DNA from 3 places in the Bacillus sp. 11C genome. Region 3 is predicted to be linked to each of the others. Evidence: riboswitches for the same ligand, from Rfam matches in the RefSeq annotation. Region 3 holds a riboswitch; each other region holds the start of a gene.
What was found. Region 3 has a riboswitch for S-adenosylmethionine ahead of ACY3LV_RS15690 (bifunctional homocysteine S-methyltransferase/methylenetetrahydrofolate reductase). Riboswitches for the same ligand answer to the same signal wherever they lie in the genome.
Positions count from the first base shown of each region.

Region 1: it holds a riboswitch for S-adenosylmethionine, as region 3 does, so the genes downstream of both, ACY3LV_RS08410 (phosphoadenylyl-sulfate reductase) here and ACY3LV_RS15690 (bifunctional homocysteine S-methyltransferase/methylenetetrahydrofolate reductase) in region 3, are expected to answer to the same signal.
Region 2: it holds a riboswitch for S-adenosylmethionine, as region 3 does, so the genes downstream of both, metE (5-methyltetrahydropteroyltriglutamate--homocysteine S-methyltransferase) here and ACY3LV_RS15690 (bifunctional homocysteine S-methyltransferase/methylenetetrahydrofolate reductase) in region 3, are expected to answer to the same signal.

Region 1 covers NZ_JBUPVZ010000004.1:287,633-291,827, forward strand. The annotation lists gene cysP (sulfate permease) at 1-1,063, opposite strand, end outside; gene ACY3LV_RS08410 (phosphoadenylyl-sulfate reductase) at 1,075-1,776, opposite strand; SAM riboswitch class I at 1,931-2,036, opposite strand; gene pyrE (orotate phosphoribosyltransferase) at 2,181-2,813, opposite strand; gene pyrF (orotidine-5'-phosphate decarboxylase) at 2,810-3,529, opposite strand; gene ACY3LV_RS08425 (dihydroorotate dehydrogenase) at 3,498-4,195, opposite strand, start outside.
Region 2 covers NZ_JBUPVZ010000007.1:10,754-14,948, forward strand. The annotation lists gene rsbRB (RsbT co-antagonist RsbRB) at 1-497, opposite strand, end outside; gene isp (serine protease Isp) at 721-1,680, shown strand; SAM riboswitch class I at 1,812-1,967, shown strand; gene metE (5-methyltetrahydropteroyltriglutamate--homocysteine S-methyltransferase) at 2,095-4,195, shown strand, end outside.
Region 3 covers NZ_JBUPVZ010000011.1:120,216-124,410, forward strand. The annotation lists gene ACY3LV_RS15680 (GNAT family N-acetyltransferase) at 1-254, opposite strand, end outside; gene ACY3LV_RS15685 (GNAT family N-acetyltransferase) at 260-709, opposite strand; gene ACY3LV_RS15690 (bifunctional homocysteine S-methyltransferase/methylenetetrahydrofolate reductase) at 794-2,632, opposite strand; SAM riboswitch class I at 2,723-2,840, opposite strand; gene ACY3LV_RS15695 (YajQ family cyclic di-GMP-binding protein) at 2,947-3,438, opposite strand; partial or broken gene ACY3LV_RS15700 (CvfB family protein) at 3,537-4,195, shown strand, end outside.

The DNA of each region.
Region 1 (4,195 bases), on a different contig from region 3:
AGATTCCCCCGCCTTGTTCGTGGACAGAGCGTCTCTCTTTACGTATGGCCTTCATCAGGCTGACGGCACCGACCGTCGCTAAGAGCACGCTTACCATAATAAAGATTGAATAATAATCCGCTTTTAAAAACAAGGATACAAGCATATAAGAAATCGATAAAGATAAAAACGGCGATACAATCCATACCTTCAGCATCGTTTGAACAACTTGTTTATGGAACACATTCGGACCGTTTTTTGCCATGCCTATTCCGATAATAGACGATGAAGTGACTTGCGCCAAAGGCACCGGCATCCCAAATACCGAACTGATGATCACCAGTCCCGCTCCCGTACCGGATAAGAGAATGCCTTCTCCTTTTGAGAATCTCGTAATTTTCTTCCCGTTTGTTTCTAACACACGCCGGCCTAATAACAGCGCGCCAAGAGCAACAAACGCTCCTCCGTACAAAGTTCCTTTCGCGACATCCAGCACACCGGCCGCCACTAACGGGCCAACGGCATTCGCCACGTTGTTCATGCCGGCAGAGAACGCTTCGAAAAATCCGGCACCTAACAATGCAATGCCAAGGAATTTTTGCTTTTTAGAAGATTTAATTTCAATCTTAAAATAACGAAACAGCTTAAATACGAAATAGGTGAAGCCGAAAGCGAACAGCGGGACAAAAACCCAAAACGACACAATGACCAGAAGGCTGTTCACAAACAATACTTTGTAAGCGACTCCCACGCCGACAACAGCACCGACTGTTACTTCACTTGTCGACAAAGGAATGCCGAGCAGATTAGCCGTAAAGAGCGACAGCGCAGCGGCTCCAATAATAATGCAAACAATCGTCAGTGTAATCGTCTGCTCGGGGATAATTCCGGAACTGATGGTTTTTACAACCTCCCCCCCGCCAATGACCGCCCCAGCTAGCACACCGACTGCGCATAGGATCAAAGCGTAGGTTTTCTTTCTGATGGCTCCAGAGCCGTAAGCAACTCCCATCGAAGCTGCAGCGCCGCTTGCACCAATATTCATCGCGAAAAACAAGCTAAATAAAATAGCGGCTAGTTCCATTTTGCAGCTCCTTATTCATGCAGTCCGCATTCTGTTTTCGCCATGCCATTCCATCTGCCTGAGCGTAAATCCTCTGCGGTAAAAGCAGGAGCCGTACAAGGCGCGCAGCCAATACTTGGATAACCTTGGTCATGAAGCGGATTGTAGTCCAGCTCATTCCGGGATGTGTATCTCCAAATGTCTTTCCAAGTCCAATGGATAAGCGGGCATACTTTTACTGATTTGAATTTTTCATCTTTGTTTAAGAAATTCGTATGGGCACGGCTTGGCCCTTGATCGCGGCGCAGACCGGAAAGCCAAGCCGGATGTCCCGAAAGCGCCTCTCTTAAAGGAACGATCTTTCTGAGATAGCAGCATTGATTCGGTTCTCTTTCCCACAGTTTGTCACCATATTCACCGGCTTGCTGTTCAAGGGTAAGGTCTGGTTTTTTCAGGATGATATGAAGACCAGGATAACGCTCTTTCACTCGTTCAATCGTTTCATATGTTTCTTTAAAATGAAGCCCTGTATCAAGAAACACAATCTCTGCGTCTTTTTTCACTTTATAAATTAAGTCAATCAAAACGATTCCTTCAATTCCGAAACTGCATGCATAAACAAGCTGATTGCCGTAATGGCCGTATGCCCACTTTAAAACTGACAGCGCTCCTTTATAAGGATCGTCTTCCGGAAATGTAATCGTTGGTTCTTCCCAATTATCGTACGTTAACATTTCTTCTTTCCTCCTTTCGGAGACAACAGTAGCTTTCTGCTGGTTGTCTTTTACCAATTGTATTGCGCGGCTGCGGTTATCGCAGTCAGCCTTTTTTCCTCTTAAAATAAAAAACTTTCAATCCGGCGGAAAGAAAGACAGGAACAGCATGTAGCCCTTATCTTTCAAAATGGAATTCATTTTGCTGGAAGTAGCACCTTACAAACTGTGCAGGTTGCCGGGCTTCATAGGTCCAGTCCCTCAGCCGCTCTTGATAAGTTTTTAGATTTGTAGTAAATTTTAGCACAATTCTAACATAAGTCAACCCGACTTTTTTTATAGGATTAATAAAAAAACAGGCTGCAAGGCCTGTTTTCAAGTACAGAAAGGCTTTGGAGCCCTTGTACATCACCAAAATTTATTTGTTATTTTTTAAACCAATCTTTTGACTCGGGATTTTGTTTCCACGTTTTCAGCTTTTCTAAATCGTCTGAATGAATATTTCCGTTTTCAAGCGCGACCTGTGTGAGCGTATCATAATCAGTTAAAGAGTAGTATGGCAGTTCTGCCTTCGCAAACGCTTCCTGCGCTTTAGGCAGTCCGTACGTAAAGATTGAGACGACACCAAGCACTTCACAGCCTGCCGCTTGTAAAGCCGCCGCAGCTTCAAGCACACTGCCTCCTGTGGAAATTAAGTCTTCGATCAAAACCGTTTTTTGGCTTTTTTGAACAGTTCCCTCAATCTGATTGCCTTTTCCGTGCGTTTTCGGCTTGCTTCTCACATAACACATCGGAAGATTCAAACGGTCAGCCGCCAGAGCAGCATGAGGAATACCGGCTGTTGCTGTTCCCGCAATCATTTCAGCTTCAGGAAAATGCTCTTCGACAAGCTTGCTGATGCCTGAAGCGACATCATTTCTGACCTCCGGGAATGATAGCGTAAGGCGATTGTCACAGTAGATGGGCGATAAAATGCCGCTAGCCCATGTAAATGGCTCGTTCGGGCGTAAAAATACAGCTTGGATGTTTAATAGATGTTTTGCGATGACTTGTTTCATGATTTGATCCCCTCCCATTCGAGTCTGACAGCTTCATAGGCTTTTACCGGGTCTTTCGCTTTTGTAATCGAGCGTCCCACCACAATCGCTGATGAACCTTTCTCTCTTGCAATTGCAGGTGTCGCTACGCGGATTTGGTCATTCGCAGCGTCCTCTGACAGCCTGATCCCCGGAGTAACAGTCAGAAATGAAGGCGATACCGCTTCGTAAATGGCTTTTGCTTCATGAACAGAGCAGACCACTCCATCCAGCCCGCTTTCTTCCGCCAGTTTGCTGTAGTGGACGACCGTGTCGATCAGAGGTTTTTCGATCAGCAGTTCATCTTTCATGAGTTGTTCAGATGTGCTTGTCAGCTGGGTTACCGCGATAAGGGACGGGCGTTTTTGTCCGGCCGGCGTCCCTTCTTCTAAGCCTTCCAGAGCTGCTTGCATCATTTTTTTGCCTCCTGCCGCATGAACATTGACGAGGTCTACTCCGAGACCGGCAAGGCGCTTCATCGCTTTGTTTACAGTGGTCGGGATGTCATGAAGCTTTAAATCTAAAAACAGCTCGCAATTTCTTTCTTTTAGTTGTTTGACGATAGATGGCCCTTCTTGATAAAAAAGCTCCATCCCAACCTTTACAAATAACGGTCCTTGCTGAAAAGGCGCTAAGAATGCAAGTGTTTCTTCAGCTGTTGCAAAATCAAGCGCGATGATGGGCAGGTTGTTTTTCATGGTTCCAGCTCCTTCCGATGCATTCTTCAATTGATTGATAGCCGTATTGGCGCAAAACAGCTGGGAGCTGGTCTATAATATCTGGGCATGCAAAAGGATTTACAAAGTTTACTGTTCCGACAGCGACCGCGCTTGCTCCCGCAAGAAGAAATTCCAGTGCATCTTCGGCCGTCTGCACGCCTCCCATTCCGATAATCGGGATGTTGACCGCCTGGCTGACTTCATACACCATGCGAATAGCAACCGGCCTCACAGCAGGACCAGAAAGCCCCCCTGTTTTATTCGCTAATATCGGCTTTCCTGATTTTAAATCGAGTCTCATCCCGATTAATGTGTTGATCATCGTAAGACCGTCCGCTCCCGCCTCCTCGATCGCTGATGCAATTTCTGTGATATTTGCCACGTTCGGGGAAAGCTTCACATAAACGGGTACATCTGAAACCTCTTTAACCGCTTTCGTCAAATCAGCAGCCATTTTAGGGTTCGTGCCAAAAGCGATTCCGCCTGTTTTCACATTCGGGCAGGAAATGTTCAATTCAAGTGCATGAACGTTGGGCGCTTTACTGATATGCTCTGCGACTTCTACATAATCCTCGATCTGAGAACCTGCGACATTGGCAATGATCGGTGTTGCAAACTGCTCAAGCCACGGCAGCTCATTTTGCA
Region 2 (4,195 bases), on a different contig from region 3:
GAGCTTAATTCCAATATCATTTCTCTCTGGGCGTTTAATTGCTGTTTGGCATTTGCTTCAGCGTGATCGACGAATGTATAAATGGTAAAATCAAAAACTTTTACAATCAAATCGGCCCATTTTTGTTTCTCTCCCGGTTCAAACGCCGACTCATTTTCTTCTGCGAACTTCTCAAAATACTTCGTATATAATCTCCGGTTTCTCATAAACTCCCGAATCACATACTGAACCGGAGTGTCGAGATGCTTTTGATCGTTCGTCAGCTCAATGACCCACACTCGAAATTCTTCGAGAAATTGTTTTTCCGGTAAAACATACATGTCATTCAGATGCCGGTAAAATTCTCTGTCCTGTTCTTTCAATTCTTCCGTTACAGATGCATTATGTAAGGCATAAATCGAATTCGGATCGCTTTCTTCCATCGTTTCAATCCATTCATCAGCCATTTGTTCCACATACTCTGAAAAAAATGCATATAATTTTTCATTCAGTTTCATCACACTACTCCTTTCCCCAAACACTATTATAACTTGACTGACCGCTGAATCCCAGTCATACAAGCTGAAGCCATCCAATATTTTGAAAATTACTAATTCTTTGGGTTGTATCCTATTTTTTCAAAATGCTTCAAATGGCTCTGTCCGAGCGGTTGCTTTTTTCATATAATGTGAAGCAACATCCTTGTATCCACTTGCAAGCATAAAAAAGGAGGGCTTTTTTATGAATGGTGAAATCCGCTTGATCCCGTATGTGACGAATGAGCAGATCATGGATGTAAACGAGCTTCCTGAAGGCATTAAAGTGATTAAGGCGCCAGAAATATGGGCAAAAGGGGTAAAAGGAAAAAATGTGAAAATTGCTGTATTGGACACGGGCTGCGACATAAGCCACCCTGATTTAAAAAATCAAGTCATCGGCGGAAAGAACTTCACGGATGATGACGGCGGCAAGGAAGATGCGATTTCCGATTACAACGGACACGGCACACACGTCGCCGGAACGATTGCAGCTAACGATTCAAACGGCGGCATTGCCGGGGTCGCGCCTGAGGCAAGCCTATTGATTGTGAAAGTTCTTGGCGGTGCAAACGGCAGCGGCCAATATGAATGGATTATTAACGGCATTAACTACGCTGTGGAACAGAAAGCCGATATCATCTCGATGTCCCTTGGCGGACCGAACGATGTGCCGGAGCTTGAAGAAGCGGTGAAAAACGCCGTCAAAAACGGAGTGCTTGTCGTTTGCGCAGCGGGAAATGAAGGTGACGGAAACGAACGAACAGAAGAGCTTTCCTACCCTGCGGCTTATAATGAAGTGATCGCGGTTGGATCTGTTTCCGTAGCGCGTGAATTATCAGAATTTTCTAACGCCAATAAAGAGATTGATCTTGTGGCACCGGGAGAAAATATAGTGTCCACCCTTCCTAACAAGAAGTACGGTAAGCTTACCGGCACTTCAATGGCTGCCCCTCATGTCAGCGGAGCGCTTGCTTTAATCAAAAGCTATGAAGAAGAATCATTTCAACGAAAGCTTTCTGAAACTGAAGTTTATGCACAGCTGGTCCGCAGAACACTCCCTCTCGATATTGCAAAAACGCTGGCAGGTAATGGATTCCTGTATTTAACCGCTCCTGATGAGCTGGCAGAAAGAGCAGCGCAATCACATTTGATGACCCTATAAAATTATTTTTCTTATATAACATAAACCACATAGAGTAAATAAAATTTCAAATTCTATGTTGACAACAAATTTGAATTACTGTTAAGATTACCAACAAATGATTTAACTTTTCAAAAAATTAATAACATTTTCTCTTATCGAGAGTTGGGCGAGGGATTGGCCTTTTGACCCCAACAGCAACCGACCGTAATTCCATTGTGAAATGGGGCGCACTGCTTTTCGCGCCGAGACTGCTGTCTCATAAGGCACGGTGCTAATTCCATCAGATTGTGTCTGAGAGATGAGAGAGGCAGTGTTTTACGCAGAAAAGCCTCTTTCTCTCATGGGAAAGAGGCTTTTTGTTGTGAGAAAACCTCTTAGCAGCCTGTATCCGCGGGTTAACGAGAGTGTTTTACATATAAAGGAGGAGAAACAATGACAACCATCAAAACATCGAATTTAGGATTTCCAAGAATCGGACTGAACAGAGAATGGAAAAAAGCGCTTGAAGCGTATTGGAAAGGCAGCACTGATAAAGATACGTTTTTAAAGCAAATCGACGACCTCTTTTTATCCGCAGTAAAAACACAAATCGACCAGCAGATTGATGTTGTGCCTGTTTCTGATTTCACACAGTATGACCATGTACTCGACACAGCAATCAGCTTCAACTGGATTCCGAAACGATTCAGACATTTGACTGACGCTACCGATACATACTTCGCTATCGCCCGCGGAATAAAAGACGCCGTATCTAGTGAAATGACAAAATGGTTTAATACAAATTACCATTACATCGTTCCTGAATATGACGAAAGCATTGAATTCCGCCTGACAAGAAACAAACAGCTCACAGACTACCGCCGGATCAAACAGGAATACGGCGTTGAAACAAAACCTGTGATTGTCGGCCCTTATACGTTCGTTACGCTTGCTAAAGGCTATGAACCGTCTGAAGCAAAAGCGATCCAAAAACGTCTTGTGCCGTTATATGTACAGCTTTTGAAAGAACTTGAAGAAGAAGGCGTACAATGGGTTCAAATCGATGAGCCGGCGCTTGTTACAGCCTCTAGCGAAGATGTCCGCGGTGCAAAAGAATTATTCGAAAACATCACAAGTGAACTTTCATCCTTGAATGTGCTGTTGCAAACGTATTTTGATTCTGTTGATGCTTACGAAGAGCTGATCTCTTACCCAGTACAGGGAATTGGCCTTGATTTCGTTCACGATAAAGGCAGAAACCTGGAACAGCTGAAAACACACGGCTTTCCAGCAGACAAAGTGCTGGCAGCTGGCGTTATCGACGGACGCAACATTTGGAAAGCGGATCTCGAAGAACGTCTCGATGCCGTTCTTGATATTCTCAGCATTGCAAAAGTGGATGAACTGTGGATTCAGCCTTCCAGCAGCCTGCTGCACGTTCCGGTAGCGAAGCACCCTGACGAGCATTTGGAAAAGGATCTGCTGAACGGATTATCATACGCAAAAGAAAAACTAGCTGAGCTGACAGCTTTGAAAGAAGGCTTAGTATCAGGAAAAGCGGCGATCAGCGAACACATTCAGCAGGCTAAAACGGATATTCAGGCGCTCAAACAGTTTGCAACAGGCGCGAATTCCGAACAGAAGAAAGAGCTTGAGCAATTAACCGATAAAGACTTCAAACGCCCGATTCCGTTTGAAGAACGTTTAGCCCTGCAAAATGAATCTCTTGGCCTTCCGCTTTTGCCGACGACTACGATCGGAAGCTTCCCGCAGTCTGCTGAAGTGCGGAGCGCACGCCAAAAATGGCGGAAAAATGAGTGGTCTGATGAACAGTATCAAAACTTTATCAATGCAGAAACAAAACGATGGATTGATATTCAGGAAGAATTGGAACTTGATGTCCTTGTTCACGGTGAATTTGAACGGACAGACATGGTCGAATACTTCGGTGAGAAGCTGGCCGGCTTTGCCTTCACAAAATACGCATGGGTTCAATCATACGGCTCACGCTGTGTCCGCCCGCCAGTCATTTACGGAGATGTTGAATTTATTGAACCGATGACAGTGAAAGACACGTTATATGCACAGTCATTGACATCCAAGCATGTGAAAGGAATGCTGACCGGCCCAGTTACAATCTTGAACTGGTCTTTCCCTCGAAACGACATTTCGAGAAAAGATATCGCCTTCCAAATCGGGCTCGCCCTTCGCAAAGAAGTAAAAGCGCTTGAGGACGCAGGCATTCAAATCATTCAAGTCGATGAGCCATCGCTGCGAGAAGGCCTTCCATTGAAAACCCGCGATTGGGATGAGTATTTGACTTGGGCGGCTGAAGCATTCAGATTAACCACTTCTTCCGTGAAAAACGAGACGCAAATTCATACACATATGTGCTACAGCAACTTCGAAGACATCGTCGATACGATCAATGATCTTGATGCCGATGTGATTACAATCGAACACAGCAGAAGCCACGGAGGATTTTTAGATTACTTAAAAAACCATCCGTATTTGAAAGGGCTCGGCCTTGGTGTATATGACATTCACAGCCCTC
Region 3 (4,195 bases):
CGCCCGAGACCGAGCCGTTTGTATTCCTTATCCACGATGACGAGTCCGATAGAAGCAAGACGGCCAAACAAAAACAAGCCGATACAGGAGATGATGTCTCCGCGGACATTTTGATAACCGAAAAAGCGTCCTTGTTGGACAAGCATCTTCAGCTCTTGTTCGCCATAATCCGGCCACCCGGCTTGCCTGCAAAGCCGCAATAGGCCGGGAATATGTTCTTCATGAAGCTCAATCAGCTCATCCATTACCTTCACACAGTTCACCTGCTTGTTCCGAGTTTTTTGTACATGACGATATGTTTGCCAATGCCGGGAACTTCAAATGGTTCGCCAAGTTCCTTCCATTCAAGCTTTGCGTAGTAGCCTTTGACATGGTATCTTGCATTGCACCAGACCGCCTGCACGCCTCTCTCGTCCAGCTTCTCCTCCGCGTGTTTGATCAGCGCGCTGCCGGCTTTTTGTTCGCGATATCCTTCAAGCGTCGCCATGCCCCTCAGCTGATATGCGGCTGAGGCTGTTAATAATGGCTGATGTTGAGGGGAAAAAGAAGCGATGCTGATGAGCGTTCCTTCAAAAAATACACCGAGATGAAAAGCGCCTTCCGCATGGTCCTGTTCATATTTGCATTGTTCGATGGATTGATGGGGACGCAGGATGCGCTGCCGGATGTCGTATGTATCTTCTGCGGAAATGGTTTTAACTTCAAGCATGATGTTCCTCCTCTTAAAAAGTTTTCTATATCGTAACATGAATCCGATTAGAAAAGACTGCCTGATTGACTCAGGCAGCCATATTTAACGCAAATAAATATTTTGGCGTTGTTCGTCTTTTTGCTGAATATACGTGGTGAGCTCAGCGGTTAAGTCAGATCTGAGAAAAGGCGTAATCAAGTAGATGCCGTTAAACAGCTCGCATGCCGCATCCAGAAGGGAATGTGCAATTGCAAGGCCTTCCGCTTTTTGCTTCTCTTTATCCTCACCTGCAAGAGCCATTTTTTCGCGAATAGAGTCTGACAGCTTAATCCCGGGAATTTCATTGTGGATGAATTCAGCATTCCGGCTGCTTGTGAGCGGCATAATGCCGATATAGATCGGCGTCTTCAGATGCTTTGTTTCGTTATGGATATCGACAAGCTGCTGCTCGGAATAGACAGGCTGTGAAACAAAATAATCGGCGCCGCAATCTATTTTTTTCTCCAGCCGTTTTACCGCTTTATCCAGATGGCGGACGTTAGGATTAAATGCGGCGGCGACTGAGAAATTCGTTTTCTTGCCAAGGGGTTTTCCGGACAGGGACAGCCCTTCATTGAACTGTTTGATCAGTCTGATTAAATCAAAGGATGTTAAATCATAAACAGACGTCGCCCCCGGGAAGTCCCCGATTTTAGAAGGGTCGCCTGTGATAGCCAGCACGTCATTCAGCCCTAATGTATCAAGGCCCATTAAATGTGACTGCAAGCCAATAATGTTTCGGTCACGGCACGTAATGTGGACAAGGGAGCGCATATCGAGCTGCTGCTTCACAAGGGCGCCGCAGGCAACATTGCTGATCCGCGGGGTCGCCAAGGAATTATCAGCGAGCGTCAGGGCGTCGATTCCCGCTTCTTTTAATTCAGCAGCGGCGGACAAAAACTTGTCAAAACTCAATTTTTTCGGCGGATCCAGCTCTACGATGATGGAGCGTTTTTCCGCCGCGATCTCATTCAGGCCGGGCTCTGTCCGCTCATGATGAACAGAGATAAATTCTTTCGCCCGGGTTTTGACTTCTTTTTCCGTAATCGGAGCAAGCCCGCCAACCGCTTCCGCCATCGCGCGGATATGATTCGGCGTGGTGCCGCAGCAGCCGCCGATAATCCGCGCGCCTTGCTTGCGGAATTCTGACGCGCTGTTTTGAAAATACGTGTCGTCAGTTTCATAGACGAGCCGTCCCTCTTCAAGCGAAGGAAGACTGCTGTTCGGATAAACTGATAAGAACACGTCATCAAAAATCGGCACTTCGCTGAGCGCTTCAATCATATGATAAGGGCCGAGCCGGCAGTTAATGCCGACGATATCAGCCCCGAGATCCGCAATCGATCGCAATGCTTCAGAAAGAGATGTTCCGTCCTGCAGTACGCCTTGCTCATGCATAGAGACATTGAGCATAATTGGAAGTCCAGTCTCTTTGCGCGCGATTTTCAGCACTTCACGGGCTTCTTCCAAATCATAATATGTTTCTAACAGCAAGCCATCCGGCTCTTCATGCAGCAGCAGGTACAGCTGCTCGCGAAAACTGCGTTTGATTTCGTCAAGGCTGTACGCGTTTTTATTAAATGTGCGGATGCCGCCCATCGTCCCAAGGACGTACGCATCGCCTGCTGAAGCCCGCGCGATTCTTACTGCCTCTTGATTCATTTTTTTAATGTCATCCTCAAGCCCGTGTCTCGATAATTTAATATAATTGGCCCCGTACGTATTCGTTTGAATGATGTCGGCTCCCGCCTCAACGTACGCTTTATGTATGCGCTGAATTTCCTCCGGCTTCGAAATGTTGAGCTCCTCGAAACATCTGTCAATGCCATAGGAGTAGAGGAGCGTCCCCATGGCGCCGTCACCGATTAACACCTGTTTTTGCAAATCTTCTAAAAGTCCCATTGTCTGCCTCCTTTATTCACATTCAGCAAGGAAAAAAGAGAAATAAAAAAAGTCCTCTTAAGAAGAAGACTTTGTCAGTGATTTTGTCTCTTCTTATCTTCCAAGCTGTTCGAGCTTGCTGGATTTAGCACCTTGGTCATGGCTGATCGCCATTACACCGGTTGCTGAAGCTTCGTCGGGCCAGTCCCTCTGCTTCTCTTGATAAGAACGGATATGAAGTTTTCGTGTTCAGGAAATGCCAAAAGATTCCGGGTTTTTTCCCTTTCTCCAAATTTACCGAAAATAAAGACAATAATCAATAGGATTCAGAAAATTTATCTGAAATTTATAAATTGAACGTCAATCGGCAGATCTGCATCCCGCACAGCTGAGATAATCTGCTGCAGGTCATCCTTGTTTTTTCCGGTGACGCGCACTTGATCATCCTGCACTTGAGACTTTACTTTCAGTCCGGAGTTTTTGATGATCATATTGACTTTTTTGGCATTATCTTTGTCAATGCCTTGAACAAGCTTTGCGCGCTGGCGCACCGTTCCGCCGGACGCGTTTTCAACCTTGCCGTAATCAATGTTTTTTGTCGGCACGTTTCGTTTAATCAATTTACTGACCAGCACATCTTTCAGCTGGCTTAATTTGAATTCGTCATCGGAAACGAGGACAAGCTCCTCTTTATCTAAAGAAATGTCGCTTTTGCTTCCTTTAAAGTCATAGCGTGTGCTGATTTCCTTCAATGCGATTTGGATCGCGTTTTGCACCTCAGGCAATTCCACCTTGGATACTATATCAAATGAACTTTCTTTTGCCATATGAAAACCTCCATAACATTTAACTTATGTGTTGATTATAGTAGAATAAAGAGAAACTTCCAACAGAACAAAGAATCAATTTGTGATGATTGGAAAAAATGTTAACAGCATCCGCAGAAAAATAAGCGGAACAGGAAGGACGATAGCATGAGACCAGGGCAGCAATTAACCTTGAGTATAGATCACCAAACGGACTTCGGTTACTTTTTAACCGACGGAGAAGACACGATTCTCTTACATAACAGTGAAATAACTGAGGATATCGAGGACAGAGACGAAGTAGAGGTTTTTATATACGTCGATCAGCAGGAAAGGCTTGCGGCCACGATGAGAATACCTGTCATCAGCGCGGATGAGTACGGCTGGGTCGAAGTGGTGGATAAAGTGGAAGATATGGGAGTATTCGTTGATGTCGGTTTATCTAAGGACGCGCTTGTTGCAACTGAGCATTTGCCGCCATACGAAGATGTCTGGCCGCAAAAAGGCGACAAGCTCTACTGTATGCTGAAAGTGACGAACCGGGGGCGCATGTTTGCCAAACCAGCGCCGGAAGACATCATCAGCGAACTGTTTACCGATGCCTCAGAGGATCTGATGAATAAAGAGCTGACAGGTACGGTGTATAGACTGATCGCAACAGGTTCATTCATTATCACGGACGACGGTATCCGCGGTTTTATCCATCCGTCAGAAAGAAAAGAGGAGCCAAGACTCGGTTCAAGAATCACGGGACGGGTGATTCAAGTAAAAGAAGACG